Regions from separate parts of the Vibrio sp. TBV020 genome, predicted to be linked through region 2. Evidence: riboswitches for the same ligand, from Rfam matches in the RefSeq annotation. Region 2 holds a riboswitch; the other holds the start of a gene.
The links. Region 2 has a riboswitch for cyclic di-GMP ahead of gbpA (N-acetylglucosamine-binding protein GbpA). Riboswitches for the same ligand answer to the same signal wherever they lie in the genome.
Positions count from the first base shown of each region.

Region 1 (16,322 bases), on a different contig from region 2:
CAGGCATTGAAGTATCGCTACTATTTCGACAGCTGACTAATCATCACTCTGATGCTCTCAGGACTATTTTTGTTGATGCTAGTCGCCGTATTCAACTCTCTTTTGACGGTGGTGAGGTAGCTTACCCACTTCGTGATTCTAGCAACCTCAAGCCGCGCTTAAATGAAATCTTCAGCGATGAACTAGATTATCAAGCCATAGAAGCGCTGATGAAAAGGCAAAAGATGGGCGAAGAAGCGGAAGTTCTTATGGTTCAGCAAGGGGTAGGACGAGCAGTTGTTGCCATTCAATACATAGAGGAGCTTGGTTGGTATGAGCTAACGTTTGTTAGTATTGATGAAATGATTCCTAACTGGGTGTCAAATTACCTCTACTTTCCTCTCGCAGTCATAACGGCGTTATTTTCGTTGCTCACATACGTCTATCTAGTGAAGTACTGGATTGTGCCTATGGAGTACCGTGAGCAGCGTTTGGCTTTTCTTGCTAGAGCACAATCGCCCCCTCAAGATCTCAGCTTGAATCCTTTCGACGAATATCTCGACAAACTTGAAGAAGAGCTAAATCACAATCGTAATGGCGTTGATAGTATGGTTGCGTCACGAACAGAAGCATTGGACAAGTTGACCGTATTTGATGTGGTGACTCAACTTCACAATAAACGCGGCCTTGAACGAGAGCTTAAACTAGAGTTATCTCGTGCCAGCCGCGAGCAGTATCAGTTTGGACTGATTTGGATTGATGCCGGTATTGGTGACACAATAAAAAACGCAAAACAACCCGAACAGTATAACTCGGCACTCAAATTGGTTGCAGAAGGTTTACATCAAGCTATACGAGAATACGATGTTGCCTCGCGCTGGGCCGATGGTGAGTTTTTGTTACTGGTGCGAAGTGGTAAGCGCGAAACCTTACAGCATGTGGCTCAAAGGATTAAAACATTTATTGATGAGCAATTGGATTCGTCTAATGCTGATGAATCTCAAATTTCGATAGATTTAGCAATCGGAGGGACACTGATAAACCCTGATATGTCATTGCAACAAGCATTGGCGTTAGCAGACAGCTCTTTGTATATCGCCAAGTCACATTATGAAAATGCGATTTATATTCACTCACTGACAATAGAAAAGAAATCCGCGTAGTTTTCCTCATTATTTATAAGAATTAATGATGCTTCATTGCGAGCAAAGTCACGTTAATGTAGGGGAGATGTTAAGGCTTTGTTTCTTTGTGCGAGGATAGTGTGAGCTGTCTCAGGACGATAAAAAGTAATAAGTGTGAGCTTCTGAGTACAGCATATTTTAAATTGTAATCTTCCTGAAATACGATAAGTTATAATAAACCTTTTGCACAAGAGAGATGAGAAGGCTTATCTCATTCTCTTAGTTTGTGATGTAGCTAAAGCTGCGTATTACGCCTGCAAGGAGCGGCGTTAATATTAGGAATTTTGACGGATCCCCCTAACTCTGGTCCGTCACATACAATAAATAATAAAATGGAGAGAAATACATGGCTGGTGTTTTGGGAATGATCCTTGCTGGTGGAGAAGGTTCACGCCTACGTCCACTAACGGAATCTCGCAGTAAACCCTCGGTACCTTTTGGCGGTAGCTACCGTCTGATCGATTTTGCATTGAACAACTTCGTAAACGCAGATTTGATGCGAATTTACGTACTCACTCAGTTCAAATCGCAATCACTATTCCATCACCTTAAGAAAGGATGGAACATCAACGGCATTACAGACCGTTTCATTGACCCAATCCCTGCTCAAATGCGCACTGGTAAACGTTGGTACGAAGGTACAGCGGATGCCATCTACCAAAACCTGCGTTTTATGGAACTCTCTGAACCTGATCAGGTTTGTATTTTCGGCTCTGACCATATCTATAAAATGGATATCAAACAGATGCTGGATTTCCACAAAGAGAAAGAGGCATCGCTAACCGTTTCAGCATTGCGTATGCCACTCTCTGAAGCGTCTCAATTTGGTGTTATCGAGGTTGACGAACAAGGTCGAATGGTTGGTTTTGAAGAAAAACCTGCAAATCCTAAATCTATCCCTGGTGACCCAGAACATGCACTTGTTTCTATGGGTAACTACGTTTTTGAAGCACAGAACCTTTTTGCCGAACTGATTGAAGATGCAGATAATCCAGAGTCTTCTCACGACTTTGGTAAGGACATTATCCCTAAAATGTTCCCACGCGGTGACGTGTTTGTTTATGACTTCAGTACTAACCGCATTACTGGCGAAAAAGAAGAAGTGTACTGGCGTGATGTAGGTACGATTGACGCATACTGGCAAGCACATATGGATTTACTTGAGAAAGATGCGCCATTCTCACTCTACAACCGTAAATGGCCTTTACACACTTTCTACCCACCATTGCCACCAGCAACATTTACTGATTCCGACAATGGCCGAGTGCAGATTATCGATAGTTTAGTTTGTAATGGTAGCTATGTACGTGGCTCGCGTATTGAAAAATCAGTACTAGGTTTCCGCAGTAATATCGCATCAGCGTGTGATATCAGCGAAAGTATCCTTCTTGGTGACGTTAAAGTCGGAGAGGGCTGTGTGCTGCGTCGTGTTATCGTTGATAAGAATGCGGATATTGCACCAGGTACACAGATTGGTGTGAATTTAGCGGAAGACAAAAAACACTACCATGTTTCTGACGATGGTATCGTAGTAATCCCTAAAGGAGCTCGAATTGGCTACTAAGAATTTATCCATTCTCTTTGTAGCATCGGAAGTTGAAGGCTTAATCAAAAGTGGTGGCTTGGCTGATGTTGCCAAGGCACTGCCTGAAGCTCTTCATACTCTTCAGCAAGATGTTCGTATTACATTACCTGCGTATCAGAAAATCGCGGGCTTAGATCAAGCGACAACTCTTCTTGAAACCAAGCTCGAACATTGGCCTCATACCGAGTATGCGGTTAAGCAACTTGAAATTGCAGGTGTTCAGGTTTACGCGATCGATTGTGCTAAATATTACGATCGACCAGAAATGTACGCTGAAAACAACCAAGCTTACGCTGATAACGGCGAACGCTTTGCTTTTTTCAGTGCCGCTTGTCTCGACATGTTGCCTAAGCTTGGGTTTAAGCCTGATATCGTTCATGCCAATGACTGGCACACTGGCTTTGTACCGTATTTGCTCAAACACCGTTATGGCACCGATGAGTTCTTTAATGCTACGAAGAGCATTATCTCTATCCATAATGCGGTATTTAAAGGCGTATTTAGCTACGATGAGTTGCAGGTGCTTCCTGAAATGCATACCCGCTACGCCCCTGATGCTGCGGTCAGTGATACCCATGTCTCCATGTTGCGTGCAGGTGTGCTCAATGCAGATAAGATCAATGCGGTGAGTCCAACTTATGCGCAAGAGCTAAAAACAGAACTCGGTAGCCATGGTATGGCCGCAGAGTTCCAACGTCGCTCAGCAGACTTGGTCGGTATTTTAAATGGGTGTGATTACTCGTCCTGGAATCCACAAACGGATTCGTTCTTACCAGTCAATTACAAAGCAAATCGTCAAAGCATGGTTCGCGGTAAGAAGGCATGTAAGAAAGAGCTACAGCAGCGAGTTGGCTTAGGTAATGAGGATGTTGCGGTCTATGGCATGGTATGTCGTTTGACCAACCAAAAAGGTATCCACTACTTATTGCCGATTCTTTCTGATTTCCTTAAACACGATGTTCAGGTCGTTATTGTTGGTACGGGCGATCCAGTTCTAGCTTCACAACTAAAAGAAATTGAAGCAAAACATAGTGATAAGTTCGCGTTTGTTGAAGCGTACAGCAATGAGTTAGCTCACCTTGTAGAAGCAGGTTCTGATTTCTTCATTATGCCATCAGAATTTGAACCGTGTGGTCTAAATCAGATCTACAGCATGGCCTATGGTTCGTTGCCTATTGTCCGTGCTGTCGGTGGTTTACGTGACAGCGTCAATGACTACGATGTAGATCCTGACAATGCGACAGGTTTTGTTTTTGATGCACCAGAGCCTCATGCGTTACTGAACGTTTTACAGCGTTCACTGCTTCTATATGCACAGCAACCTAACGAAGTAAAACGCGTACAGCTTTATGCAATGGGGCAGAACTTCTGTTGGAATAAAGCAGCGGATGAATATCTAGAGCTTTATCACTCAGCACTCAACACGTAAATATATCAAAGGCGCTTAACAGCGCCTTTTTTGTGCGGAGTTACAGTTTTTTGCATAATGCTAAATAAGAAATGACACCTTCAGACTTCAATCCTTCTATGATTATGATACTCTCCTAACCAATTCGATTCTCAGAGAATTATCCATTTAATATGAGTGAGTCTTTACTGTTCCATAAAACCTTTGCGCACCCTACCAGTGATGAGTGGGTGGTGTTTGTGCATGGTGCCGGGGGCAGTTCTTCTATCTGGTTTAAACAGATTAAAGCCTACAAACAGCACTTTAATCTGTTGTTAATCGATCTCCGAGGTCATGGAAAGTCGAACCAGTTACTCAAAGAGATAATGGCGAATCGTTATACGTTCAAAGCAGTGACTGTTGATATTCTCAAAGTGCTGGATCATCTAAAAATCCGGTCAGCGCATTTTGTCGGTATGTCACTCGGTACGATTATTGTTCGTAATATTGCAGAGCTTTCAGCTGATCGCGTTAAGTCTATGGTGTTGGGTGGCGCTGTAACACGTTTAAACACGCGCTCTCAAGTGTTGGTGAGACTGGGCAACCTTTGTAAGCATATCGTCCCTTACATGTGGTTATACAGCCTATTTGCCTACATCGTGATGCCGCAACGTGCTCAAAAAGAATCCCGCCACTTATTCATTCGCGAAGCAAAGAAGCTGTGTCAGAAAGAATTCAAACGTTGGTTCATTTTGACAGCGGAAGTAAACCCGCTAATGCGCTACTTCAAAGATAGAGAATTGCCAATTCCGACACTCTATCTAATGGGGGATAGAGACTACATGTTTATCCAGCCTGTGAAGGAAATGGTCGCGGCGCATAGTGACAGCCAGCTACTTGAGATAGAAAACTGTGGTCATGTGTGCAACGTGGAGCGCCCAGAAGAGTTCAACCAACACTCTATTGCGTTTATAAAAGAGCAAATTGAAACAAGATAGCGAACGGCTTAAGGGGCGCTGTTCCCACATTGCCAACATGCGCCAAATTGCCCTTCATTCTGCTCACCACACTCTATACATTCCCAACCCTGACCTTCCTGAGTCGTTTGGTACTCTTGGATAAGTTGTGAGGCCTTTAAGTGGTCTTTATCGTTAAGTAGCCAGATGTATGGCTCACTATTTTCTCCAAATGGGACTTCCCCTTGAAGTCCAAAAATTCCTTCTCCTCGAACTTCACACTGCACTTGTTCCGTTTTTAGAAGCTCACAAACAATATGAGCTTCGGTTGGTGTGGCTGCTGAAAATATTTTCATTAAACACTTCCGTTTGATGCTGATGGCTCAGTTCTAAATTTTGCCATTACCCATTTCGCGATAACAGGGAACAGTCCAAGTAGGGCAAATGAGGCTAAAACAGTAGGGGAAACTATCCCTGATAGACTGTCGATCTGAGCAAGCTGAGTACCTGCATTAATGTAAACCGCAGTGCCTGGCAACATACCAAGTTGACTCACAAGGTAGTATCTAGCGGTTGAAATTGGGGTAAGTCCCATTAACAAGTTGATTAAGAAAAATGGGAACACTGGGATTAGGCGTAGTGAAAACAGGTAGAAAGCGCCATCCTTTTCAACACCTTTATTGATAGCAGATAACTTCTCTCCAAACTTACCTTGTACCCAATCACGTAGTAAAAATCGACTGCTTAAAAAGGCTAACGTAGCACCAATTGCACTGGCAAATGAAACGATAAGTAACCCGGTTGAAAAACCGAAAAGAGCTCCACCTAATAAAGTGACAACAGCGGCACCGGGTATAGAGAATGCAGTGATTGCCACATAGGCTAAGAAATAGGTAAGTGCTGCGACAATAAAGTTGTTTCTGATGTACTGTGCAAGTTCTGCTTGTTGTGCTTTAGCATTTTCTAACGTTAGGTACTGGCCAAAGTTCATTCCAAGGAAAACAATAAGTAAAACAAAGATAATGCCTAGTATGATTTTTTTATTCATGAGCTGCTCCATCAAGAATCATGGCCGATTAAACAAAGTGTTAATAGACTAGACAGGGAAAGCAAGCAGTAAATTTCAATAAAGACAAAAAAGTCAGCACAATGGCTGACTTTTTAAAATAGGAAATGAAATTGCGTTAGCGACTTAATTGGCTTAAGAGCTCTTCGCGACGGCTATGAGGAATTACAGACCAATGAGTACCATTGATTGCGCCTTCCAATGCCCAGAGCAACTCGACATTGACGTCTGAAGAGTGTGAAGATTGAATCGCTTTGAAGGCGTCCACTGCTCCAGTTGCTTCTAGGTTCTCAACGCTATCAATCCCTGCTTTCTTGAGCATTCGTTCAGTTGCGAGTCTCAAATTAGGCAGATCTTTTAGGCGGTTTGGTTTAGCTTTCGCTTGTTTTTTCTTTTCACTGTTTGCTGCCGAAAGTGCAGCCTGGGCAATCTCAAGAGTCTTTGAAGTATCGTCGAAGCAATCATCGCCTAAAGCGAAGTATTTTGTGACGACGGGAAAGCCACGTTTTTTATAAACGTAAGGTTCTAAACTGAGAGATTTAAATTGCGTTGCAAGTGCATCGTCTGCCCGAACGTGCAACTTATCATTGACGACTAATGCAAACATAGTGTCGTCGGCAAAAATACCGAAGCCACCAAACATTGAGCGAGACTTTATTAAGCCTAGGGGCTCAAACAGTCGCATTGAGTCTTTTAGTATTGGTTTATCCATGCTGTGTATTCTCGGTGTATATGTATACGCCACCAATTCAGGTCCGAGAGAGTAGCAAAATTATGCAGGCTTTTTGTCAATCAGGTGTCATACGAGTACAAGAATACTCAATATAACGTGTGCATATTTACCATCGGCAACCCCGCTACCAGACAAATCAATTGTTTAAGGCCGGAGGCTTTGCGTCCCATTCTTTCGAAATGGTTTGCCCTGTTCGTGGCATAATCGAACAATAATAAGGATAAATGGATTTTGGGCAGAACATCACGCCTGAATAGGATAAGTGTGATCTTGGTTCAATAAATAGAGCCTAACTTATACACTTAGCCAATAAGATTTGTTGGCTAAGTGTATGTCAAATAAGTTATTTCTTAATGTTTTGTACGGTATTTCTTTCAACGATTTCAGGGTGCATTTCAAAGATACGCTTTTCATGCTCTTTGTCTTTAATGCGCTCTAGTAGAATTTCGAAAGCGTTTTTACCTACACGACGTTTTGGTTGGTGAACTGTCGTCAGCGGTGGTGAGAAGTACTCTGCCAGTTCGATGTTGTCGTAGCCAATTACAGACATATCTTCTGGAATGCGAATACCTTTCTGCTGCAAGCGGCTCATTAAGCCAAGGGCCATCGTGTCGTTGAAGCAGAAAATTGCAGTTGGCTTTTTGTCCATAGCAACGATTTGATCTGCTGCAAGTACAGCGGTATCACACTCGAAGTTACCTTCTAGAATCCAATCTTCGTTAACTGGTAGGTTCGCTTCATTCATCGCACGCTTGAAGCCACGAATACGTTCCTGACATGCAGCTTTTTCAAAGTGACCACTTAGGCAGGCGACGTCTGTATGACCGCGTTCGATCAAGTATTTCGTCGCTAAGTAGCCGCCTTCTTCTGAGTTATCGATGATCTTGTCTGCTTGTGAGCTCTCTGGGCCCCAGTCCATAACTACTTTAGGGATGTCTTTGTGACGGTCGAGCATCTCACTTAACTCTTCTGTTAAGTCAGAACACATAACAAGAATGCCATCAACGCGCTTTTCAGCCAGCATGCGAATGTAGTCGCGCTGCTTCTCATAGATACCACCCGTGTTACACAAGATCAGCGTATAGCCTTGGCGGTAACAGTAGCTCTCTACACCATCTATGACTTCAGAGAAGAAAAGGTTCGTTGACTGAGTCACTAGCATACCAATCGTACGTGTCGTATTGCACTTCAGGCTACGTGCAACGGCACTAGGTGCGTAGTTCAGTTCAGTCACTGCTTCCATTACTTTTTCTTGCGTAGCTTCAGCAACAAAGCGAGTTTTATTAATTACATGTGACACAGTTGTCGTCGATACACCAGCAAGGCGAGCAACGTCTTTTATAGTGGCCATAAGGTTCTGTCCTGTCGATGACTGCCTTGAGTTAATATTCAGTTTAGAATATTTAGGCAGAAAGTATCAGAAACACAAAAACCGCTCTATTTAGCGGTTTGTATTTGATTCGTTTGTTTTTATCGTTTGCGGTCACAATATTAGACCGCAAAACACTTAAGAGCAAACAAAAAACGCTAGTGCAACCTGCGAGAGGTCACAATGTTTGTCTTTATTCGCCTAGCAGATAGCGGCAATCCAACTCTAAGAAAGCGACTGTCAATGTGCTAATAGCTGAGTAGAAACCAAACTCATCGAATTTCTGGCACTTGTTTGAGAACTGTGGCACCCAGCTCAACAGATGCTGCTGAATAAATGCTTCTTGAGCCTTGAATGCCTCTTCTAGTTGGCTTTCATCTTCCGATTTATTTGAACCCACGATTAAGTTACCCAAGAAATCGAGTTCAATTGCAATGTGATCGGCTGGTTCGTTGAGTTTTTTGTCTACCTCGACGCCATGCTCGGCCATTAATGCTTCCATCTCTTTGGCTGGAGTGTCATTCAGTAGACCCGATTTACCAATGTACATAGACGCGTATGGAAGTGCTGAGTCCTTATCGGATTTTAAGAAAAGGTCACAAAAGTCTGCAGCTAGCTCTAATTGAGCATCTTCACGATCCATTAGTCGGTTCAGCGCATCCGTAATACGGGTGATAGCAGGCTTTAGTTGTTCGTTCTCACCCAATCCAGTTAAGAAAGTACGAATCTCTGGTGATTGGTATTGTGCGATATTTTCTTCAGTTAGCTCAGTTGCGAAAAGGCTAGATAGCCACCAATAGATTTCTGCACGTTGTTCGTTAAATGTTTTGATTTCTTTCATTAGGTATTACTCCCCAAATAATTACCGATATTGTAACGAATAAAAATGAATAGCGGTAACGGCTTGTATGACAAGATAAATAGGAATGTTGGAAGATATTAATGCCTAGAAAAGTTTTGTCTTGAATCAATAAAAAATCATCTTTCTAGTTTTTAAAGTGATAAATACTAGAAATGTTACTATTTATGAATAGAATAATAGAAAGAGCAAATCCCAATGTAAATTAAGTGGTGTAGATGAGTTATCACGTACTAGTTGTAGAAGATGACGCAGTTACTCGCAGCAAGCTAGTTGGTTACTTTCAGAATGAAGGGTACGACGTAAGCGAAGCTGAAAGCGGCGAGCAAATGCGTGACATGCTACAAAGTAATGCGATTGATTTGGTGATGTTGGACATTAACCTGCCTGGTGAAGATGGTTTAATGCTAACTCGCGAACTTCGCAGTCAGTCAGACATTGGAATTATCCTGGTAACAGGACGCACGGATAGCATTGATAAAATTGTTGGCCTAGAAATGGGTGCAGACGATTATGTCACGAAACCTTTTGAACTGCGCGAGCTATTAGTTCGAGTAAAAAACTTGCTTTGGCGAATTTCAGCAGCACGTAATGTGTCTGGAAATACAGAGAGCGACAAATCAAACGAGAACATGGTTCGCTTCGGTGACTGGACGTTTGATGTTCAACGTCGAGCGTTAAGCCGCAACGGTGAACCAGTTAAGTTAACGAAAGCTGAATATGAGCTTCTGGTGGCGCTTTCTTCGTACCCGAACCAAGTGTTAAGCCGCGAACGTATTTTAAACATGATTAGCCACCGTGTAGATGCGCCTAACGATCGAACTATCGATGTATTGATTCGTCGTATGCGTGCAAAGATGGAGTTCGATCCGAAGAATCCGCAAATCTTTGTTACCGTGCATGGTGAAGGTTACATGTTCGCAGGGGATTAATGCATCTTCCTGCACAAAGAATAAAAAAATACCGAGGTTTTCCTCGGTATTTTTTTATCTATTAGATTTTACTTTCTGCTGACTCTAGGCTTTTCTCTTCATAATCTGACGCCCAGTCGCGTAATGATTGCCATATACGCCCCAACGTTTCATGCCAGTAGCGTTCTGTTTGTTCTAAGTACTTTCCTTTAGGTGTGTACTTTTCCCATGCTTGGGTAATATTGTCGTGTGCAAGATAATTGGTTGGCGCGGGGTAAGGCTCCATTCCTGCAGAGTGAAACTCGTTCAATGCACGCTTCATATGGCTTGCAGACGTGACAACCACAAGCTTTTTAGTGGTAACGAATGCAGCCGCTTGCCTTGCTTCTTCCCAAGTGTCTTTGGCTGTCTCAAGCAAAATAATGTCAGATTTTGACACGCCTAATGACAAGGCTACTTTTGCCATCATGCGAGCATTACTGACTTCAGAACCACCAGAATAACCAGACAAGATTAGCTTTGAACCCGGGTAGATACGCATAATGCGGATACCTTCGGCCAAGCGCATTAAACCTGTTCGGCTTAATTCTGAAGTAGGTGGGATTTTATCATCGACGACATGGCCACTTCCTAGCACCATGACATAGTCTATTGATTCATCTACCGGGAAAAATGCAGTGTATTGACGCTCAAGAGGCATCAATAATCGAGAAGAAACCGGTTGGAAGGCAATTAAGAAAATACCTATAAAAGAGAAGAGGACAACAAAACATCCTGTTTTCTGTTTACGCGTGAACATGATTAGCATAAGGCCAAACATACCAATGATTAACATCGCTGGCAGTGGCATTAGCAAAGAAGACACAACTTTTTTCAGCTCAAACATACCTAAATAGTCCGAAAAAACATCAATTGATTATATTTTAAGAGAAAGCCTCTTTATTCCTGCCTTTCTTGTGACAGAATAGCAGCACGATTAGACATAATAACTCATGCTGCTGTGACTGAAGACCGCAATTTCGACGATATTGCCCACAAATTTGCAAAAAATATTTACGGCTCTGACAAAGGTGAGATACGCCAAGTCATTGTTTGGGAAGATCTTCAACAGGTACTTCATACTGTTGATGGGGCAAATAAACAACTTAATGTGCTTGATGCTGGTGGCGGATTGGCACAAATGTCTCAAAAGCTTGCTAAGCTCGGACATCATGTAGCGTTATGTGATCTATCTTCTGAAATGCTGCAATTAGCAGAGCAGGATATTGCAAATAACGGCTTGCTTGAGCAGTATCGCTTCATTCATTCCCCTGTTCAATCAATTGAGAAACACCTTGATAAGAACGTTGATGTGGTGCTTTTTCATGCAGTAATGGAGTGGCTAGCTGACCCGAAGCCTGCATTGGAAAATGTACTTGAGCAGGTGAAACCGGGTGGGGTGGCATCAATTATGTTCTATAACCATCATGGATTGGTATATAAGAACGTAGTGTGTGGCAATATTCCTCACGTACTTGATGGAATGCCACATCGAAAACGATTTAAGTTGCAGCCGCAAAAGGGCTTAAAACCGGAAGAAGTCTATCAATGGGTAGAAGATGCTGGTTTCACGATTTGTGGCAAATCTGGTATTCGTTGTTTCAGTGACTACATAGGTAATATGGAGTACATGGGTGACTATGAATATGAAGATGTGCTAGCGCTAGAGAAACAACTTTGTAGACAAGAGCCATACCTCTCGTTAGGCCGATACATACATGTATGGGCACAAAAGAAAGATAAGCAGGACTAACAATGAGTGAGATGACTCTAAATGCTGCTGAGCAACCTATCGATGAATTGGTTGGCTGGGTTAAGCAGAATGATTTCTCATTGAACCTAACAACGGAACGCTTGGCGTTTTTAATCGCCATAGCCGTTCTAAGCAATGAAAGGTTTGATGAAGAACTAGGAGAGGGCGAACTCCACGATGCTTTCACCATCGTAACTCGATTATTCGAAGAAACGGGTGATGCATCGGCGTTTCGTGCCAACAATGCCATCAATGAAATGGTCAAGCAGCGACTAATTAGCCGCTTTACCAGTGAAGTTACAGAAGGTGCGAGCATTTACCGCTTGTCACCACTTGCGATTGGCATCACAGATTACTACGTGCGTCACCGTGAGTTTTCAAAGCTTAAACTTTCGATTCAGCTCTCTATGGTTGCTGATGAGATGGCAAAGGCGATTGAATCTGCTCGTCAAGGTGGAACACCGGGTCACTGGCGTAAAAATGTTTACGGCGTTCTAAAGTATTCCGTAGGTGAGATCTTCGACCAGATTGATCTGAACCAACGTGTGATGGATGAACAGCAGCAGTCAGTAAAGCTCCAAATTGCTGAGCTGTTGAATAAAGATTGGCGTGATGCGATCAATAACTGTGAATCGCTGCTATCTGAAACGTCCAATACGCTGAAAGAACTACAAGACACACTGCAAGCGGCAGGTGATGAACTTCAGACTCAGATTCTTGACATCCAAGAACTTGTCTATGGTGACGACGAACTAGAGTTCATTGCAGAAACCTTATTTGGTCTGCAAATGAAGCTCGATCGCATTACTAGCTGGGGTCAGCAAGCGATTGATCTTTGGATCGGTTACGATCGCCACGTACACAAGTTTATCCGAACAGCCATTGATATGGATAAGAACCGAGCGTTTAGCTCTCGCTTACGCCAATCAGTGAAAGATTACTTCGATATGCCTTGGTATCTGACATATGCAGATGCTGAGCGTCTAACAGACCTTCGTGATGAAGCTTTGGTACTCCGAGATGACGAAGTCACTGGCCAAGTACCATTAGAAGTGGAATATGAAGAGTTTCAACAGGTTAACGATGAGCTGTCAGAGCGTATTGGTAGCATGCTGAAAATTCATAAAGAGCAAGGCACACCAATCGACTTAGGCCTAGTGCTACGCGACTATCTTGCACAGCACCCACAGACCCATCATTTTGATTTAGCACGAATTGTTATCGACCAAGCGGTACGTCTAGGCTACTCAGAGTCTGACTATCAAGCGATCCAGCCAGATTGGCAAGCGATTAACGATTTTGGTGCAAAGGTACAAGCAAATGTCATCGACCGATATTAACGATTACATGTCAGATAAGCTGGCAAAAGCAATTTCTAACCCTCTGTTTCCAGCACTGGATAGCGTGCTGCGAGCAGGGCGTCATATCTCAAGCGAAGATCTCGATAACCACGCATTGCTGTCAGATTTCGAAATCGAGCTTTCTTCTTTTTACCAGCGCTACAACACTGAGCTAGTAAAAGCACCGGAAGGGTTCTTCTACTTGCGTCCGCGTTCAACTTCTTTGATTGGCCGCAGTGTGCTGTCAGAACTGGACATGCTGGTGGGTAAGGTACTTTGTTTCCTTTACTTAAGCCCAGAGCGTTTGGCTCATGAAGGTATCTTTACTAACCAAGAGTTGTATGAAGAACTGCTAGCTCTTGCGGATGAAAGCAAGCTAATGAAGCTAGTAACAAACCGTGCGACAGGCTCTGACCTAGATAAAGAAAAGTTATTTGAAAAAGTGCGTACGTCACTACGTCGTTTACGCCGTCTAGGCATGATCATCAACATTGGTGAAACAGGCAAATTCAGCATCAGTGAGTCAGTATTCCGATTTGGTGCGGATGTACGCGTTGGCGATGATATGCGTGAAGCTCAGCTACGTCTAATCCGTGATGGTGAAGCAGTAGTCCACACTAAAGAACCAAGCCAAGGCAGCTTACTAGAGCAATCAGCAAGCGAAGAAGAACAAGCCGAAGATATGATAGAAGAAGGTGAAGCATGATTGAACGAGGTAAATATCAATCGCTGACCATGGTCAATTGGAACGGCTTCTTTGCACGTACCTTTGATATTGATGGACTAGTAACCACGCTTTCTGGTGGTAATGGTGCAGGTAAGTCGACCACGATGGCGGCATTTATTACTGCATTGATCCCTGACCAAACACTACTGCATTTCCGCAACACAACCGAAGCAGGTAGTAGCCAGTCGTCTCGTGATAAAGGCCTTTACGGTAAGCTGCAAGCTGGTGCATGTTACGCCGCGCTTGATGTGGTTAACTCGCGTAATCAACGTCTATTGTTTGCTGTTAAGCTTCAGCAAGTTGCTGGTCGTGACAAAAAAGTCGATATCAAACCATTTGTTATTCAAGGCTTACCAAGTCACGTTAAACCAACCGATGTGTTGATTGAAAGCGTATCGGCAACTCAAGCGCGTGTTCGCCAGATCAATGAAGTGAAAGAAGCGATTGCTGAGTTTGAAGGTGTTCAGTTCAAAGCATTCTCATCGGTAGTGGAATACCACTCACAAATGTTTGAATTCGGTGTTATTCCGAAGAAACTGCGCAACTCTAGCGACCGTTCTAAATTCTACCGTCTGATTGAAGCATCACTTTACGGTGGTATTTCAAGTGCGATTACCCGTTCACTACGTGACTACCTATTGCCACAAAATGGCGGGGTTAAGAAAGCGTTTCAAGATATGGAATCAGCGCTGCGTGAAAACCGCATGACGCTAGAAGCGATCAAAACCACTCAAGCAGACCGTGATCTGTTCAAACACTTGATTACCGAGTCGACTAACTATGTGGCTGCGGACTACATGCGTCATGCTAACGATCGCCGTAACAAGCTAGATAAAACGTTATCACTGCGTTCAGAGCTATTTGGTTCTCGTGAAACGCTGCTAGAGCAAAATAACCTGCTTAACCGCGTACAAGAAGAGCTTGAGCTGTTAGTTGAGTCAGAGTCTTCATTAGAGCAAGACTACCAAGCTGCGTCGGACCACTTACAGCTTGTGCAAAATGCGCTGCGTCAGCAAGAGAAAATCGAACGCTACCAAGAAGATCTTGAAGAGCTGCAAGAGCGTCTTGAAGAGCAAATGATGGTAGTTGAAGAAGCGCAAGAGCGTGTTTTGATGGCTGAAGAGCAAGCAACTGTTTCTGAAGAGGAAGTGGATAGCTTAAAGACTCAGCTTGCTGACTATCAACAAGCACTTGATGTTCAGCAGACTCGCGCATTGCAATACCAGCAAGCGATGCAAGCGCTGGATAAAGCCAAGCAGCTACTGGGTAACGACGGTCTGACAGCAGAATCTGCGCAGGCCCTAGTGAATGAGTTGAAAGCGCAAGAAGCGCAAAGCACAACTGAGCTTCTGGCGACCAAACATAAGCTCGATATGTCTTCAGCGGCGGCTGAGCAGTTTGAAGCTGCACTTAAACTGGTTCGCTCGATTGTAGGTTCTGTTGAGCGCCAGGAAGCAGCGGCTAAAGCGAAAACAGCGATTCAACAAGGTCGTGATGCTCAGCAATTAGCGCAAAATGAGCAGCAATGGCGTGCGCAGCATCGTGATGTTGAGCGTCGTTTACATAAGCAGCGTCAAACACAAGAGTTGGTGGCTGAATACCAAAAGCAGCACAACACTGATTTAGTTGATGAGCTAGCGTTTGAACAAGAGCGTGAACGTCATGCGATGCAAATCGAATCCCTTGAGATGTCTCAAGAAGATCTTCGTGAGCAGCGCAGTGAACAGCGCCGAGTTGAGCAAGATGCCGCTTCTGAAATCAACAAGCTTGAAGCAATTGCTCCGACTTGGATTGCTGCGAACGATGCACTAGAAAGCTTACGTGAGCAAAGTGGTGCAGAGCTAGAAGATAGCCAGTCAGTCATGTCGCACATGCAAGTGGTGTTGGAAGACGAAAAGCAGCAATCACTGGCAAAAGATAAACTGGCAGAGCGTCGCGCACAGCTAGATACTGAAATTGAGCGCCTTGCGTCACCTGGCGGTTCAAATGACCCGCGCCTTAAAGGTTTAGCCGATACATTAGGTGGCGTACTGCTGTCTGAGATTTATGATGATATCACCATTGATGATGCGCCATATTTCAGCGCAATGTACGGCCCAGCGCGTCATGCGATTGTAGTTTCTGATCTATCGGGTATCGAAGAGAAGCTTGTTGAGCTGGATGATTGTCCAGAAGACTTGTACATCATCGAAGGCGATATCGACGCGTTTGATGACAGCTCTTTCGATGCAGAAGAGCTAGAAGGCGCAGTTTGTGTTCGTATGAACGATCGTCAGATGCGTTACTCTCGTCTACCAGAAATCCCTCTGTTTGGCCGTGCGGCACGTGAACAGCGTTTAGAGCTACTGCGTAACGAACGTGATGAAGTAGTCGAGCAACACGCGAAAGCGGCGTTTGATTCGCAGAAACTTCAGCGTCTATACCAAGCATTCAA
Region 1 covers NZ_JBEEAQ010000003.1:1,219,402-1,235,723, forward strand. Annotated here, with positions in the region: gene AAFX28_RS13565 (diguanylate cyclase domain-containing protein) at 1-1,142, shown strand, start outside; gene glgC (glucose-1-phosphate adenylyltransferase) at 1,510-2,727, shown strand; gene glgA (glycogen synthase GlgA) at 2,717-4,177, shown strand; gene AAFX28_RS13580 (alpha/beta fold hydrolase) at 4,330-5,133, shown strand; gene AAFX28_RS13585 (putative signal transducing protein) at 5,142-5,447, opposite strand; gene AAFX28_RS13590 (TVP38/TMEM64 family protein) at 5,447-6,139, opposite strand; gene AAFX28_RS13595 (TfoX/Sxy family DNA transformation protein) at 6,276-6,869, opposite strand; cyclic di-GMP riboswitch class I at 7,002-7,089, opposite strand; gene purR (HTH-type transcriptional repressor PurR) at 7,234-8,241, opposite strand; gene torD (molecular chaperone TorD) at 8,453-9,100, opposite strand; gene torR (two-component system response regulator TorR) at 9,337-10,050, shown strand; gene elyC (envelope biogenesis factor ElyC) at 10,112-10,915, opposite strand; gene cmoM (tRNA uridine 5-oxyacetic acid(34) methyltransferase CmoM) at 11,030-11,821, shown strand; gene mukF (chromosome partition protein MukF) at 11,824-13,161, shown strand; gene mukE (chromosome partition protein MukE) at 13,142-13,867, shown strand; gene mukB (chromosome partition protein MukB) at 13,864-16,322, shown strand, end outside.
Region 1: linked by a shared signal. The riboswitch ahead of AAFX28_RS13595 (TfoX/Sxy family DNA transformation protein) and the one ahead of gbpA (N-acetylglucosamine-binding protein GbpA) in region 2 are both predicted to bind cyclic di-GMP.

Region 2 (16,322 bases):
GTGACATTTCCTATCCCATTAACTGATTAATAATGATTACAAATATATTTTTACATACCGTATGGTAAATCACCATAGGTTACTTATTCTTCACCTAGTCTGAAAACAGACCCTAGGCTAGTAGTGTCTAGAGATGGTTTCTTCTAAGTCGCTTAAATGGTCAACAACTAACGAGGCGTGACTGCTAAATGGGCTGTGGTTGCCATGTGTAACAAGACACGAGGGCATATCGGCATTGAATGCCGCTTGTAAATCATAAAGGTAATCGCCCACATACAGAATTTCACTCGATTTGAGTTGCCATTCGTTGGCTAGGAATAATAACGAGTCGGGGGCAGGTTTTGGCGGAAAATGCTCGCGAGTGATTACGTCTGAAATGATAATTTTGTTGTGTGAGAGTTTAGTTTGAGCCGCTTCAGCGCAGTTGCGGGTAATGACTGCCGTTAAAAGGTTATTGTCTTCGATAAAATTGAGTAGGGATTGACACCCTGGCATCAGATTCGAGCTGGCCGCATCTTCCAGTTCGTGTTGTAGAACAAGAGAGTGTGCATCCTCTTGTGTTTTTTTGCAGTCAATGTCTTCGATATAAGAGAGCAAATCTTGGTTGAACGGACATCCAATTTGCTCTCTTAACCAGAGAAAGTCCATATCGGAGCTCACTAGGGTATTATCTAAATCAAAGACAATGGCTTTAATTTGAGGAATATTTAGTGGCACATGGGACATAGACTCTCCTTCTATTACGCGAACTCTTTCTCCAAGTAAGCAACAATGTCAGATGACTCATACATCCATTGAACGTTGCCTTCTTTTTCAATTCTTAGACAAGGTACTTTTACTTTGCCACCACCAGCTTCTAATTCTGAGCGGTGAGTTGGATCATTTTTCGCGTCGCGTAGATCGAACTTAACTGATTGGCGCTTCATTGCTCGGCGCACTTTGACGCAAAAAGGGCAAGCTTCGAATTGATACAATGCAAGCGATTGAGCCTTTGTGTCGACAGTTTGTTGAGCTTCAGCAGTGCGTTTTACCCCACGAGGTGAAAAAACAAAGTTGAGTAGTAGGATAACTCGCCCTAAGAACCAGCGGATAAACTTCATAACAATCCTATTATTATATTTAAAGGTGACTTTTACGTTACGCATTGTAACCGAGATGTGATCAATCTTAAACTCAACCGAGCTTAATTTGATGCTTCTTAGTTACTTCAATACCTAAGCGTTTTGCGAGTCGAGTTAGATTAGCTCGATCAGTCTTTAATTGACGAGCAGCCTTAGCCCAATTGAAATCAGCACCGTTTAACGCAGATATAATCATTTGTCGTTGGTACTCTTCTGTGGACTCGCGCAGCCCTAAAGAAGGGTTAATTTCAGCCAACGTATTAGGCGAAAGGCTCTCTGTCGGCAATGGCAAATCCGCCGTAGAGTCGAGTTCACCAATATCTTCAACTGAAATCGTAATGAGCTTACCACCACGGCCTCTTGCTCGTGCTTTTAGAGCGGCGCGATTTATCACATGTTCGAGTTCACGGACGTTGCCTGGCCAGTTGTAACGAGAGAGCTCGATTCGCGCCTCTTTACCAAGCTTGATTTGTACTATCCCTAACTTTCTTCGAGCCTGTTCGAGGAAATAACCGGCTAATAAAACGATGTCTCCGTTTCTTTCTCGCAGCGCAGGAACCGTAATTGGATAAACACTTAAGCGATGATACAGGTCTGAACGGAAACGACCTTCAGAGACTTCTTCTTTTAGATCTCGGTTGGTTGCTGCGAGCACTCGCACGTCGATAGTTTCTACTTTGTCTTGTCCGACGGGCTGAATTTCATTGTTTTGTAGAGCACGTAAAATCTTACTTTGTGCAGCAAGTGGTAATTCACCGATTTCATCTAAGAAAAGCGTACCGCCGTCGGCAAGGGCAAACTTACCCATGCGCGATTTGTCCGCACCAGTAAACGCTCCTTTAACGTGACCGAACAGTTCGCTTTCAACAAGGTTTTCAGGGATGGCTGCACAGTTTACATAGACCAGTGGTTGCTTCTTTCTTGGGGATAGGTGATGAAGGCTTCGCGCCACGAGCTCTTTACCTACACCGGTCTCACCATGAATGAGTATATTGAAGTTTGAAGGGGCAACGACTTCGATATCGGCTTTTAGCGCTTGCATTGCAGTGCTATCACCGATGATTTCACTGCCATCTCTATCCCAAGCTTCTTCGTTAAGCTCTTCGAGCTTTTGCTGAGTTTGCTTGGCTTGTTGCTCTAACTGACTAACGGCGAGGGCAACTTTTAGTGTAGAAGCTGCAATGGCGGAAAGAGCATCGAGGCTGCGAGTCGGAATTTGTTCAAATACACCAGGAGTTAGACTGTCTAGTGTGAGTACACCCAATAACTTATCAGCATAGAAGAGCGGCAAACCCATGCAAGAGTGCATCGGCAGATCGCCCTCGTAGTCAAGCAGAAGGTTATCAAAAGGGTCTGGTAATTCAGAGTCGGAATCAAATCTAACCGCACTTTTGGATTCACAAATGCGTTCAAACCTAGGGTGTTCGGAGATCTTGAATCTACGACCCAACGTATCTCGGGTTAACCCTTGAAGAGCGAGTGGGACGAGTGTGTCACCCTGAAGCGATAATAGGGCAACGCAATCACATTGAATTGCTTTGCGAATTGCGTCGAGTAGATTATTGAAACGGTCTTGGTCATTGTCGCCTCGAGCTAAACCAATCGTCATATCAATCAAGGTGGAAATAGAAATATCTTGCATGGTTGTCTCTGATTCATATAGAGAAATATTACTCTGTACTAGAATTAAACACACTGGGTGAGATATTTCAAATTTTACGTGTCAAAGTGACTTGTTTTTAGTGAGTCGTATTGACTGTTTTATGAGAAGTAACTATCGAAAAACCAAGTGGTTACGAGGTTTTTAAAGTTGGCACCGTTCCTGCAGTAGTAGGATTGAATAATTAAAAAATACTGAGGAGAAAGTCTCAATGCTTAACAATCAACATATTGAAGTCGTTAAAAGCACCATTCCATTATTAGAATCTGCAGGGCCAGCTTTAACTCAACATTTTTATCAAAGAATGTTTTCTCATAACCCTGAGCTTAAAGACATCTTTAATATGACGCATCAAAAAACAGGTCGCCAAGGTGTTGCTCTGTTTGAAGCGATTGCTGCGTATGCGAAAAATATTGAAAACTTGGCGGCATTGACGTCAGCGGTTGAACGAATTGCTCAGAAACACACTAGCTTTAACATTCAAGCAGAGCATTACCAAATTGTAGGTCATCATTTGATTGAGACCTTACGAGAGTTAGCAAGCGACGCATTTACTCAAGAAGTTGAAGAAGCATGGACCGCTGCTTATTTGTTCCTTGCTCAGATCTTTATCGATCGTGAAGGCGAGCTTTACTTACAACGCCGACAAGCTGTGGGTGGATGGGCAAACGCACGCTCATTTGTAGTTTCAAGCAAGAAGGTTGAGTCTGAGTTCGTGACTAGCTTTGTGCTTACTCCTGAAGATGGTCAAGCGGTATTGGATTACCAACCGGGTCAATATATCGGTATTGAATTAAAACCTTCTTCTGGTGAGAATAACGAGATCCGTCAGTACTCGCTTTCTCAAAAATCGAATGGTGCGAATTATCGAATTTCGGTTAAACGCGAAACTGGTGAACATAAAGGTTTAGTTTCAAACCACTTACACGATGAAGTTCACGAAGGTGATATGGTAAGCCTATACCCGCCAGCCGGTGACTTCTTCTACCAAGAGAAGCATCAGCCTGTGGTACTTATTTCTGCAGGTGTTGGCGCAACGCCAATGCAAGCGATGATGCAAACATTGGCAGCGCAAGATAAAAGTGATGTGACTGTACTTTATGCTTGCAACAGTGCTTCGCAACATACGTTTAAGCAAGAGTCAGCTGAAATTGCACTAGCGAAAAATTGGCCAACATTCTCTTGGTATCTATCAGATAACACTGCAGATTTCTCAGGCCAGTTGGACGTAACCTTAGTTGCCAAAGAGCTACCTCTTGCCAATGGCGATTTCTATTTATGCGGTCCGGTAGGGTTTATGGAAGCAGTGGTTAAGCAGCTTGAGTCTTTAGGGGTTGAAAGAGAGCGTATCCACTATGAGGTATTTGGTCCTCATACTTACCTATAAGTTTACTAAGGCCCTTTGAAATGAAAGGGCCTTTTTGATCGGATTGTTCTTCAGAGAACATACTAATAGTACTTCGTCCTATATAATGAGTATTCCTTAACCTGAAAGGTATACTCGGCTTGCTAGGTTCTACAGAAAAACGACTTGTTGTAATTTTCTTTGCTGTAACGACGATTATTCTTGGTGTGATATCCGCGGTGTCCCTGTTTAAGGAACGTCACGAAGCGCAGCTACAGGCTCAAGAAGCCAACCAAGATGTTGCTATTCTAGGGCTTAGACTGCTCAGTAATCAGCTGGATGAACTAGGTATTTCTGTTCGTGATTACGCAAAATGGGATGCGACGTATGATTTTGTTTCGTCGCGTAATCAAGATTTCGTTGATGAAAACTTTTCAATCAGAGCGATAGAAGAGCAACATTTAACGGCAGTCGCGCTGTTAAATGGAAAAAATGAAGTGATCCTGAGAAACGGAAAGATCACAGGTTATGAAACTATCCCCCTAGAATCCCATCTCCAGCAAGTTAACATTGAATTAGATGATGTCTTGTTTAAAGGGGTGTTGTTTCATAACGAAAACACCTATTTGTTCGCTAGCTCCCCAATCCAAAACACGTTAGGCACGTCATCCCCTAATGGCCGCTTAATCTTTTTTAAACACGTGAGTAAACGTGTAGAAACGAATATCTCTGAGTTGATTGGCCACAAAGTGAGTGCTTTATCGATCTCGGATAAGACACAGTTTTTTGTCTTTTCTGCCAAAGATCTATGGGAGATAGATACGATTACACAGACAACGTCTGATAGTGTAATTAAAGGTGAGTACCAAATAGGTCAAAAAGGGCATCCTCGTTTACCAATTATCATCAGCGCATCTACGGCGAATCACAAACAAGGCTGGAAACATCTTGCTATTCATTTAATGCCTTCGGTTGCTGCGTTATTTATCATGCCAGTATTGATGATCTTGCTGCTGCGCCGATACATTACTAGCCCGATACAAGAACTGATTCGTTGGCTGAATCAAGTTGATGGCTCGCAGCTTGCAGAAGAGCTCAAACCCTTCAAGCATGCAGGTAATGGTGAAGTTGGTGAACTGAGTGAAAAGTTCAGTAGTATATACAACAACCTATATCAACAGCATCAATTTAGTCAGTTGCTTTTGTACTCGATTAGTGACGTTATTTTCACGGTTGATCATCAAGGTAATATTGATTACTGCAACCCAGCGGCGACAGAGTGGCTCAACATTGGGGCTACTCAGCTCTATGGTCAGAGCTTTGAGTTTCTCATTGCTAATATGTCTGAAGATACACCGAGCCCGGCCAACTGGCTTTATCGAGCTATTCATAATGCCAGTGAATACAGTGGTATCTCTAAGATTCGTAAGTTTGGTGAGATGACCGGCTGGGAATGGATGGAAGTACAAGTGAGCCCGATGATCAAAGCGGATGACGAGCCCGCAGGAGCTTTAATTGTCTTGAGATCAAAACCAGACTACGCACAGTAGTCTGGTAAGTCTTTGCTCTTAGAAGCTTATTCGTGTGAAATTAGCCAAATAACTGCTTCAACCAAAGCAATATTCTAGATGGGCGTTTCACGGTAATAGGAGAACGTTCCATCCCCAGATAGAAGCTTTCCAAAAACTGGGTGCGTAGCTCTTGAGCAGGCTTTAATGTTGATGCTGCAATAAGTTCAGCAGAGTTCATCGCATGATCGTTGGCTAGGCTAAAGTCCATTCGAAAATACCCTTGAACGTACAGCCATAAGTGAGTAACCAAGATCAATTGATTACTACCTTGCTCCTCAAATTTTCCCGCATTCTGATTACCAAGCTTATCACTTATCAACTCATGCATTGCTGCTGAAGCTTCTGAGAAGGATTCGACCGCGCTCGCTTCTTCAATGTGAGCTTTGGTCAATAAACCTAATAGATGCTGAGTAGGTTCTACGTCAGGTTTTCTTTTGCAGGCTCTTTCAAATAGAGAACCATGTTGGTCGACAAACATCGAGAATGACTTTTTAAACGGCTCAATAGCTGGAATTGAATCCGCTTGAATATCATTGAGCTGTTTTCTCAAATCAGTCATTGGTTTGTAGCTGCTCTAAAGTGATTTCAAATGAGCCTTTATCTGAATCAACAAACAGACTTTCACCGGTAATCATGACCGATAGGTCCATACTGCGTTCAATTGTTTCCGCAAATGCTTCAATACTTGATGGGTCGAAGCGATAGATATTCGCTTTGTATTGGTGAACTTTATTCTTAGTCTGCTGCCACCAAACATCAGATTTACTATTAAATGAGAACACATCGACGTTTGGCGCAATTCGACATGCTTTCTTAATGCGATCGAGTGATGGTTCACCAATATCAATCCAAAGTTGGATTTGGTCATCAAGTGATTTTACCCATAGATCAGGCTCTTCAGTGGTTGATAGGCCTTTCGTTAGTGCTAACTCTGGTTGCCATTTAACGCAGAAAGCTAATACTCGTGCCATCATTCGAGGGACGGTTTCAGACGGATGTTGAGCGACCGTTAATTGTGTTGAATCGTAAAGGTCTCGATTGGTGTCAGAGAGTGAAATGCGGAACTTATAAATTGTTGGTTTGAGAGCCATAAAACTTCTTTAATAAAAAAATAGCCAGCGTAATGCTGGCTATTGTAAAACTTTAGTACTTAAGAATTAAAGTACTTTAATGTTCTCAGCTTGAGGACCTTTTTGACCAGTAGTCACAACGAACTCAACCTTCTGGCCTTCAACTAGAGTACGGAAGCCGTCACCAGTGATTGCAGAGAAGTGAGCGAAAACGTCTGGACCGTTTTCTTGTTGAATGAAGCCAAAACCTTTAGTTTCGTTAAACCATTTAACTGTACCAGTTACAGTGTTAGACATAATGTATATCCTTGATAAATCATGTAAAAGCCATACGGCATCGATAGCGTGGAAAAGGAGATTGCTATTGCGCACGACGTCACGACAGATATCAATAAAATCTAACGGAACGGCGAAAGTAAACAAGTACCGTTTTCAAGCTGATATTCAGTCTAAAGCCACGTGCAACTAAGTCAATAAGAATAGGGGGCTTTTGCCTCTTAAAACATGGGTTTTCATTAGAAATTTGCGCTAGGTATAGTTTCGAAAATTTTGATGATTTATCTATAAATAGTGTAACATTTGAACAATTGGTTTGTGATAGTGCGATCGAACGATGATTTTTGAAGCTATCTATAGCGAAAAGCCAATGACAACAAGACAATTAGGAGGCCGTATGGCAACGAAAAAACGCGGTGGTGAGCCCAGCTGCGAAAACAGAGAAGTTGAAGTCGAGATAGGTCGAGGTCAAATCAAAGACAACGCGTTAAAAGCAATGGTGACGAGCAAACTGTTTAAAACCAAAGTGGAGAAAGCGAAGAAGGGTAAAGGAAGCTTTAAACGCAATATGAAACATAGAGGCAAAGAGCCCTATTCAAAAGCCGCTTAAGAGCGATATTTGAATAGGGCTCTTTCTTTTAGGCTGGCTTAACGCTCGATCTTTGGTGAGTAGATTGAGTAAGCAGTAATCTGGCCAGCTACAATCGCTGAGAACATAAAGAGTGCTGATAAGCCAATACTAGGAATCGGCAGAATGGATTGCTCAAATACCGATTGACTGGCACTGACAAGTACGCGGCTACCAGGAACGAGAATAATGATCCCTTGTACAATATAGATTGAACCTGTCAGATCCATCTTCTTGGCGACCCATGTACCATACAAAGTAATTAAAACCGTTGTTACCCAAGTTCCGACAACCCAACCGCTTTCAAACCCAAGATAGAAAGGCCCCCACATGCCGAGCATAGCAACAGGTAAGCCCAACAGAATATCTTTTGGTCGAGCATTAAAGATCACCCCTAACGAAGTAGAAATCAGAAACAATCCAAAAATGTGCAGCCAAGTAGGCACTTCATTGGTGTAGCTAAATGGTTCGGCTTGGCCCCATATAGATTCACCAATGTTTAGCCCCATCACAATGCCGACAAAAAGCTTGATAAGGGATAGGGCGCTTTGCCCGAGAAGGCTGGTACCAGAGACAAGATCGTTAAACGCTAAACATTCCAAAGAGTTTGCGATCGATAATCCGGGAACAAACAGAACAATGGCGGCAATACATAACGCCCATACCGGGATCTCAGCACTTGTACTCGCAAAGAAAGCGACAAAAATACCGGTCAGTAATGCGGCAATGAATTCGGCTGCGATAGAACGACGTGCTCGACATACTTGCTGCGTTCCCCAAACCATAAAACCGAGAAAAATAGAGATATAGATAGCGTCTAACGTTGAACCGACCAGCATTAGGTAAGCGGGAGGTATGCCCATATTGGCTAACGCGATAGCCCATTTAGGATAACCGGCGGGCTCTGGCACGGGCTCATGGCTTGGCTGATTGATGCGAATAATGGTGTTAGCAAGCAAACTAAGGTTAATCGACGCAGGTTGATGACGCTTCATCACTACAGCGTTATTGTCATCTGGAAACTGATAATTGACCGTTGTTGGCGTTGCTTGAATCATGACATCGACGCCATGTTTACGAGCGTAAAACTGAGTGTATTTTTCTAACTTGTAAGGAGCGCAGCCACACCTGTGTAAGGTGTCACCTATCTCAACGATCTTACGAATTCGGTACTCTGAGGGCATGGTATGTAGTACGTAAAAATTTGTGCGGCAAAGGTATCAAACCACAGGTCGTGATTCGAGAGATAATAGGGTGAACAGTGGTCGAGCTCACACTAATTTGTCGTGTGATTTTTTACGTTACGGTACATTTATGAAAACTAAGTTTATGGATGGCGACTTCATATAAAACTCGACACATTAGGCGATGATAATCACAAATTTCAAACTATTTTAAAATGTAACCAATGTTACTTAATTGTAACGTCAGAAACATCAAATATTAGTCTTACTAAGTTAAACCCCTGACAATAATATACTAACTAAATTAGACAATTAACAAAAATTTCACATATCCAGCAAGGGGTTAAATAGGTTATAAAATAAGCAAAAATAGCACTTGTATTTAGCTCAGAAATGGCGAAAATAACCGCAAAATGAGTTTGCAAAAATGAAAGGAAGCTTTTCCTAACTTTTGAAGTACGAGGTGATGTATGAAGCTATTTCTAATCTTTATGGTGTCAATTTCCGCAGGTGTTGCATCCGCAGAGCACCTACATTCATTCTTGCTTGGTTTATACATTTCAACTCTAGCGGTTGGTACTTGTTACTGGTTCGCCTTTAGAAGTAGCCGTTTCCCTCAGTTAGCACTTGTACTATTGCTATGTGGCTTGTTCTCTAAGATTGCAGTGACAGTAGCTGGTGTCTCTTGGGGCTTGTCACAAGACTTAATCAGCTCACCATTTGTATTCTCACTTTCTTACTTGTTCTTCTCTATTGTGGCGACTTACGTATGGTTTGCTTACCGAGAAAAATTGATGGCTAAGAAAGAAGCGCTTTTGAAAGCAGCTTAATAAAAGTTAAGTTTCTGAAAACCAGCGGTTAAGTCGCTGGTTTTTTTGTGCTTAAATTTGAGATAAATACGGAATAATTTGGAAATTTCTTATTGAATGGTAACGATTGGTTTCAGAGTAGCTGAAACTCATCTCGGCTTGTCTATACTGAAGTGGACCATAAATGACTTACAGTGAGACGTCGCATATCATGACAACGCGTTTTTTATCCGCAACAGCGCTTCTTTCGACTATTTCTCTCTCCTTCGGTGCATTAGCAGCGCCAACAATCATCCCAGATCCTCCGTCATTGGGTGCCAAGGGCTATATTCTGATCGACTACAACACTGGCGAAGTGTTGGTAGAAAAAAATTCCGATAAGAAATTGAATCCTGCCAGTTTAACAAAGCTAATGACGGCTTATGTCGCTGGACAAGAAGTAAATAGCGGTAACATTTCTTTAGATGATCAAGTGCGCATTAGCCGTAATGCTTGGGCAAAAAACTTCCCGGATTCCTCGAAAATGTTCATTGAAGTGGGGACGGATGTTCAACTTATGGATCTTTATCGAGGGCTGATTGTTCAGTCTGGTAATGATGCCAGTGTAGCTATTGCTGAGCACGTTGCTGGTAGTGAAGATGCGTTTGTTGGTTTAATGAATAGCTGGGCGCAAAAGCTAGGTCTATCTAACAGCTCGTATACGAATCCTCATGGCTTGGACAGTGACGGCTTGTATTCAACCCCGCACGATATTGCTCTACTTAGTCAGGCAATCATTCGAGACTTGCCAGATATTTATCCTTTGTATAGTGAAACTTCATATACCTATAACGGTATTACTCAGTACAACCGAAATGGGTTGCTACGAGATCGCAGCTTAAACGTTGATGGCATGAAAACGGGTTATACGAGTGGTGCAGGTTACAGTTTAGCGACGTCAGCAACGAACGGTGATATGAGGCTGATTTCCGTAGTAATGGGCTCTAGCAGTGCGAAAAGCCGTGAATCAGAAAGTAAGCAGCTACTGAGTTATGGTTTTCGATTCTTTGATACTGTTTCGCCAACCAAACAAAGTGACACATTAGCCCAAGCCAGAGTGTGGATGGGGGAGTTAGACCATGTTCCTGCTGGAGTTGATGAAAGCGTTTTGATTACTCTACCTAAGGGTGATGCAAATAAGCTAACCGCAGAAGTTGAATTTACCGGAGAACTTGTCGCGCCAATTCGTAAAGGTGACCCATTAGGAAGCGTTATCTATAGTGTTGAAGGCAAAGAAGTCGCTAGCGCCACAATAGTTGCACAACAGGATGTCGAAGAAGGTGGGATCTTCAAAAAGCTAATGGATTGGTTTAAGCGCTTAATATCAAGTTGGTTCTAATCTAACTCACCAATGTACTGAGTCGTTTCACTACTCGAAAATCTATACGCCCTTTATCGCGATCTACGTGATAAAGGGCGTTATTTTAAGCGAATAAAGTTTTAGTAGCCTAGAGATTTAGTGACCCGACGATAATAAATCAGGGTTGACGACTAGGTTACGCACGCCGTGAGCATGATCTTCATCGAACTCATTATTCGCTAACCATCTTCCCACCGAAGCAATATCTACTTTTGCTACTTTCGGTCGAACGCTCCAGGTGACTTGCAATGGTGAGCCTTGTTCGTTGTAGCTCGGGCCTGTAGTTGAACCTGCATACTGGATAGGTTTACCGGTATTCGTTGGGATATTTGCTGATTGATAAACGCCATTCTTGAACTCGACTTTGGTTAGGTCTACTAAATCAAGCGCGCTTTCATCGTTTACTAAAACAAATACCTGAGTTTCGACTCGCAATTGCGGATTTGAAATCGAGTCACTTAGACATGAGCCCAATGTTGGGCCCGGTTTAACTTGTGCCGTTGAGTGTACATAGTGAAGCTCAATGGTATCTCCAGGCTTAAGTTCTCCGTGACCTTTAGCTCCCACATCGCCTTTATACGGCTTAAGCTCAGCGTCACTTAGTTGACCGTTATAGACATATCCTGTGTTGAAACCTTTTCCGTCACCATTACCTGCGTATTTATTAAATTCCCCGCCTTTATGTTCGGCATTTTTATGGAAGTGAATATTGCACAGGTTCATTTGTGAGTAATCAGGTGCCATACCAAAGTAACGGGAATTGTTACCAGCAAGGTTATCGATATCACGAGGTGACTGAGGGCCAAACCCTTGTCCTTGAGTATTTTGAGCAAGAGCTGCTCGTTGGTTCGCGATAACACTATCTGCAACGGATTCTGTGCCTGCTGCTTGCACGACAAGCGGGCTTAAGATGAGGCAGGAAGATACGAGTAGACGTTTATTCATGAGTTGATCAATCCTATTGTTGGTGGGTAAATGATTGGTCGAATATAAACGCACTGAGCTTTTGAACGCATACTGCCGTGGTTACGATTTGTAAGAGTGAGTTGTCAGTTCCAACTATTTGTAGGATAAAAAGAAAAAAACGGATGTATAGAAACATCCGTTTTAATTTCTTTATTTTTAAAAGGTTAGTTCACTTTGTTCCAAGCGTCAGTCCAGTGAGAGCCAGTTCCTGGTTCATATTGTGTCGCAGATGGAGACCATTGGATACAGTAACCAGAATATGGGAAAGGCTTACATTCATAGACTGCACCATCTGTCGCTAAGACTTTCGTGCCTGCCGTATAACTGTCTACAGATTGCGGGAAAACAAAATCATAGTCATCAGAAGGCGGAGGAGTTTGCTCTTCGATTAGGTGGAAGTCGAGCGTGTTTTGATCAATCACGTTGCCTTTTTGATCTTTGACCACGACAACAAGCATATGATGACCTGGCTCAGATTTAGATAACGTTAATGAAACGCCTTCTACCTGACCATCAGTCATTTCAGCTGAGTATGCTGCCAGAGGCTCACGGTGGTGGTTGTATACTGTCATTTCAGTATTAACATCGCCAGTAGCTGTGAGCGTTAGGTCTAGTTCTGTAGCATTTTCACCAATCACGTACTCTTGTTCTAGGCCAGATACATCAACGCTGTAGTCTGGTTCAGGTGTTTCAATCTTATAACCAATCTCGACACTCTTTAGCCCAGAATTTTGTTTGAGGTAAACTGGGTTCGTACCGTAGACCGGAGTAAAACTACCATCATCGCCAATTTTACCCGCTTGGAGCAAAGTTTGTTCTTGGTTGATCTTAGACGCTAAAGCATGTGACCAGTTCGTCGCTACACCATGTTCGTCTGAATCAATAGTCAACTCAGTACGGTAGGCGATATTCTCACCATTTTGGTCAAATACGCGTGTATAAACAGTGTCACCGGCATGTAAGTTTTGCGTTGGGTAGATCTGTCCGCCTTGATTCCAATCAGGAAGGTCTGGGCCATCGCCATCGAATTTCACGTCAATAACGTTGTAAAAAGACGCGGCGGTATCACCCACATCCCAAACCGCTAGAATAACCTGGTAACCTTCTCGCTCAGGAACGTTACATAAATGACTTACGCGCTTAGGTGGTTGAACCATACCACCGTCAACGACACAGAAGGGCTCTAAGTCAAAAGAGTCACGAGCCAGCGGTTGGTTCGGGTTCCAATCTGGCTTAGTAATATAGTACTTCCAATCTTTGGTGACGTGGTTTGCAGTGAAGGTCCACTCGAAGTATTGGTTACCCGCTTGGATAGGGCGTTTTACCCAACGATCAGCAGTTTGCTCGTCTAACGCTGCCGCAAGTGATGTTTCTGCGCTGGCAATTTTACCATCGCGGGGGCCTGTTACTGGAAAGCCATCCGGGCCCTCTACACTTTGTGGTTCATATTGAATACCGCCACAGTTGGCATTTTTCTCGTTGGTACCACTTGCTGCTGTGTTACATAAGGCTGCTCGACCTTGTGCTACGCCATTCTCGTAAGCAGAAATGTAACCATGGCCGAAACTTGTTCCGCTGATGCTAAGAAGAGCTAGCGCGATAAGTGACTTGTTTGGGAGTTTGTTCATCATTTGTCCTTAAGATTTCGATGACAAAAAGATGACACTCAGGCATACGTAAACACTCAATCTCAGATTAAGTGGCAACCCCGCTATCATAGGTACAAATGTACCGACAGACCGGAAGCTTTGCGTCCTATTTTTTCAAATAGTTTGCCAAAAGTGCCGTTATGTATAGGCAAGCGAAATGTAGCCAAGGCTTTTTATAAAAGCTAAGTGAATGAGATGATTGTGGAAGGCTACTCTCGATTTAAAATTAATTGCGAAAATTTACCTTGCGTAAATGCAACTTTTATTCTTGTTAAATTATTGAATATATTGAACTTATTGGCATGATTAATTTACATTGTGAATACTTTGGGGCTGGTAAGGATTTTTATTGCTTTGCAACCTAATGCATTGTTACTTCTACAAAGTGCTGACTTTCACTGACTCTGGCATGACAACGGTATGTGCTAAAACCTCGACAATTCTGTCCATAGAATTATATAAGGAGTGGTTATGGAATTTACTGATAAGGATAGAGAGGCGCTCTATCAAACATGGATGTCACAAAAGTCAAAAATGCGCCTGACTCAAATGGAATTCGCTAAAAAATTGGGAATTAATCAGCTAACGTTTTCTCAGGTCCTACGTGGAGAAACCCCTCTTACTATGCAATTTGTCGCCAAATTTTGTCGATTACTCCAACTAGAGCCTCACAACATAATTCCGTCCCTTAAAGAGAGTCAAACTAGCGGTCCGAAAATAGTGTATTTGCAGAGTCGCATGAGTGTTGATGGTGAAATCCAAAATGCTTATATAGAAGGGAACCAAGTGATTGTCGAGTATGCTCACCGAATCCAACCTAGTTAATTTAGACTTGGCTCCTATTTTTATCGCATTCAAATCGACATAAAATCCACATATGGTATAGCATTCTTTTGTTGTTGAAATTACAAACTTGAGTGCTATACATGACATCTCTAAAGTCTCTACTAATCCTCCTAGTTGCCATCATTATTGCCGGTTGTGCTGGCGGTCCCATTCAACGGGCGACTAAATTTACAACCTATGAAGACTTTCAACCAGGTCCTAAAGGTGGCGTCGACTTAGTATGGGCTCGGGTAGGGCTAAGAGATGCAGAAAGACTCCAATCAAAGTTAGATGAGTATGATTCTGTGGTGATCGACCAAGTCTTTGTTGTGGCTGAAGAAGGGACGTTAAGCCAAGACGATATTCAAGAACTGACTGAATACATGGTCGACCGTTTAAAAGAGAAAATCTCCCCGTACAAGTCAGTGGTTGATGAGCCGACTGGCAATAGCTTGCGCCTAAGCATTGCGCTTAGTAATGTAGAAACACCTAACCCAATCTTAGCCGTGACCAGCAGTGTCTTACCTTTTGGTTTAGCCATGTCAACGATTTCTAAAGTCGCGACTGGTGAGCATACTAATGTAGGTAGTGCGAGTGTCGAGTTGCTCGTAAGTGATGCGCAAGATGGAACGCCTCTATTTGCTGCCATTGATCGTGAAGCAGGTAACAAAGACTTTTCGACGCTAATTGACTCCTTAGATGATGCAAAAGACGCAATTAACTATTGGGTAGAAAGATTAGGTGTTACCCTTGATAGTTCGGAAAGACTATAGAATGACCCTATGCTAGAAAAAGAGAATCTAATCAAGCTAGCCAGAATGCAAATGCCTTTTGGCAAGTATGCTGGAAGAGTATTAATCGACTTACCTGAAGAGTATTTACTTTGGTTTGATAAGAAAGGCTTCCCGAGCGGAGAGCTGGGTGACTTATTGAAACTTTGTCTAGCGTTAAAGATTGAAGGGCTTGATACTGTGGTTAAGCCCTTAAAGCGCATGTAACCTACCAAAGCAATTCCCCCAAATTTAATTAAAGACGTACTATGAATTTTGATATCAATGCACTGAAACACCACCAACTGGTTGAAGATGGTCAACTAGAGGGATGTTACATTCATCAGCCAGCTACCGGCAGCCAGCAAGACGACAAAGCCGTTTTAGCAGAGCGCCAAGCACTGGAAAAAGCAGGGTACAAGGTAGTACAAGTGCAGGCGAAAGGCCGAACTACAACGTTTGCCGAGGCGATGCAAAAGTTTGCGAAAAAGACTGGTCACCAATCTCAGTAATAGACGGATGTAACCTGCTGAATCATATCTAATCTAGAAAAAACTGATCTTATATAAAAGAGTCAGCCCAGTAGGCTGACTTTTTTAATTCTCGCTAAGGATATCACTCACCGAGTGCTTTTTAATCCATTCGGGTAATAAAGGTTTGTTCTTCATCTACGAAAGCGACAAAGCCACCGTGATAGATAAACACCCGACCGCGCCCCTCAACTAGGCAGGCAAGCTGTGGGTTCAAATCTTCTTCATTGTCCTTGCTTTGAAAAGTACCAGTATCGGTGATTACACCGCTGAGTTTAGGCAAAAATCCATAACAGCGCTTAGCTTGATCAATCAGGCTCAATTCACTGGTAGTAGAGAAGCAAGAAGTGATTCTACCGGCATCTTCGATAAATATAGGTTTGAGCTCTTCAAAAGCTGTAATCACCAGCCAGTCGATGCCGTTAACATGGTGGATAAACATAGAGTTTCTCGATAATTCTGACGCGGGGATTCTATCACTATCAGCAGAGAACGTAGTAGAGGTTTAGTAGCTAAAGG
Region 2 covers NZ_JBEEAQ010000001.1:1,473,908-1,490,229, forward strand. Annotated here, with positions in the region: gene AAFX28_RS06375 (NAD(P)H-dependent oxidoreductase) at 1-7, opposite strand, end outside; gene AAFX28_RS06380 (HAD family hydrolase) at 118-726, opposite strand; gene AAFX28_RS06385 (glutaredoxin family protein) at 741-1,100, opposite strand; gene norR (nitric oxide reductase transcriptional regulator NorR) at 1,174-2,763, opposite strand; gene hmpA (NO-inducible flavohemoprotein) at 2,993-4,168, shown strand; gene AAFX28_RS06400 (CHASE4 domain-containing protein) at 4,288-5,676, shown strand; gene AAFX28_RS06405 (hypothetical protein) at 5,717-6,256, opposite strand; gene AAFX28_RS06410 (YaeQ family protein) at 6,249-6,788, opposite strand; gene AAFX28_RS06415 (cold-shock protein) at 6,855-7,064, opposite strand; gene AAFX28_RS06420 (alternative ribosome-rescue factor A) at 7,441-7,653, shown strand; gene AAFX28_RS06425 (threonine/serine exporter family protein) at 7,692-8,855, opposite strand; gene AAFX28_RS06430 (NADH:ubiquinone oxidoreductase) at 9,326-9,685, shown strand; gene AAFX28_RS06435 (serine hydrolase) at 9,876-11,042, shown strand; gene AAFX28_RS06440 (delta-class carbonic anhydrase) at 11,160-12,008, opposite strand; gene gbpA (N-acetylglucosamine-binding protein GbpA) at 12,194-13,657, opposite strand; cyclic di-GMP riboswitch class I at 13,728-13,816, opposite strand; gene AAFX28_RS06450 (helix-turn-helix domain-containing protein) at 14,150-14,503, shown strand; gene AAFX28_RS06455 (DUF3313 domain-containing protein) at 14,605-15,276, shown strand; gene AAFX28_RS06460 (DUF3820 family protein) at 15,286-15,501, shown strand; gene AAFX28_RS06465 (hypothetical protein) at 15,543-15,785, shown strand; gene AAFX28_RS06470 (cytosolic protein) at 15,907-16,245, opposite strand.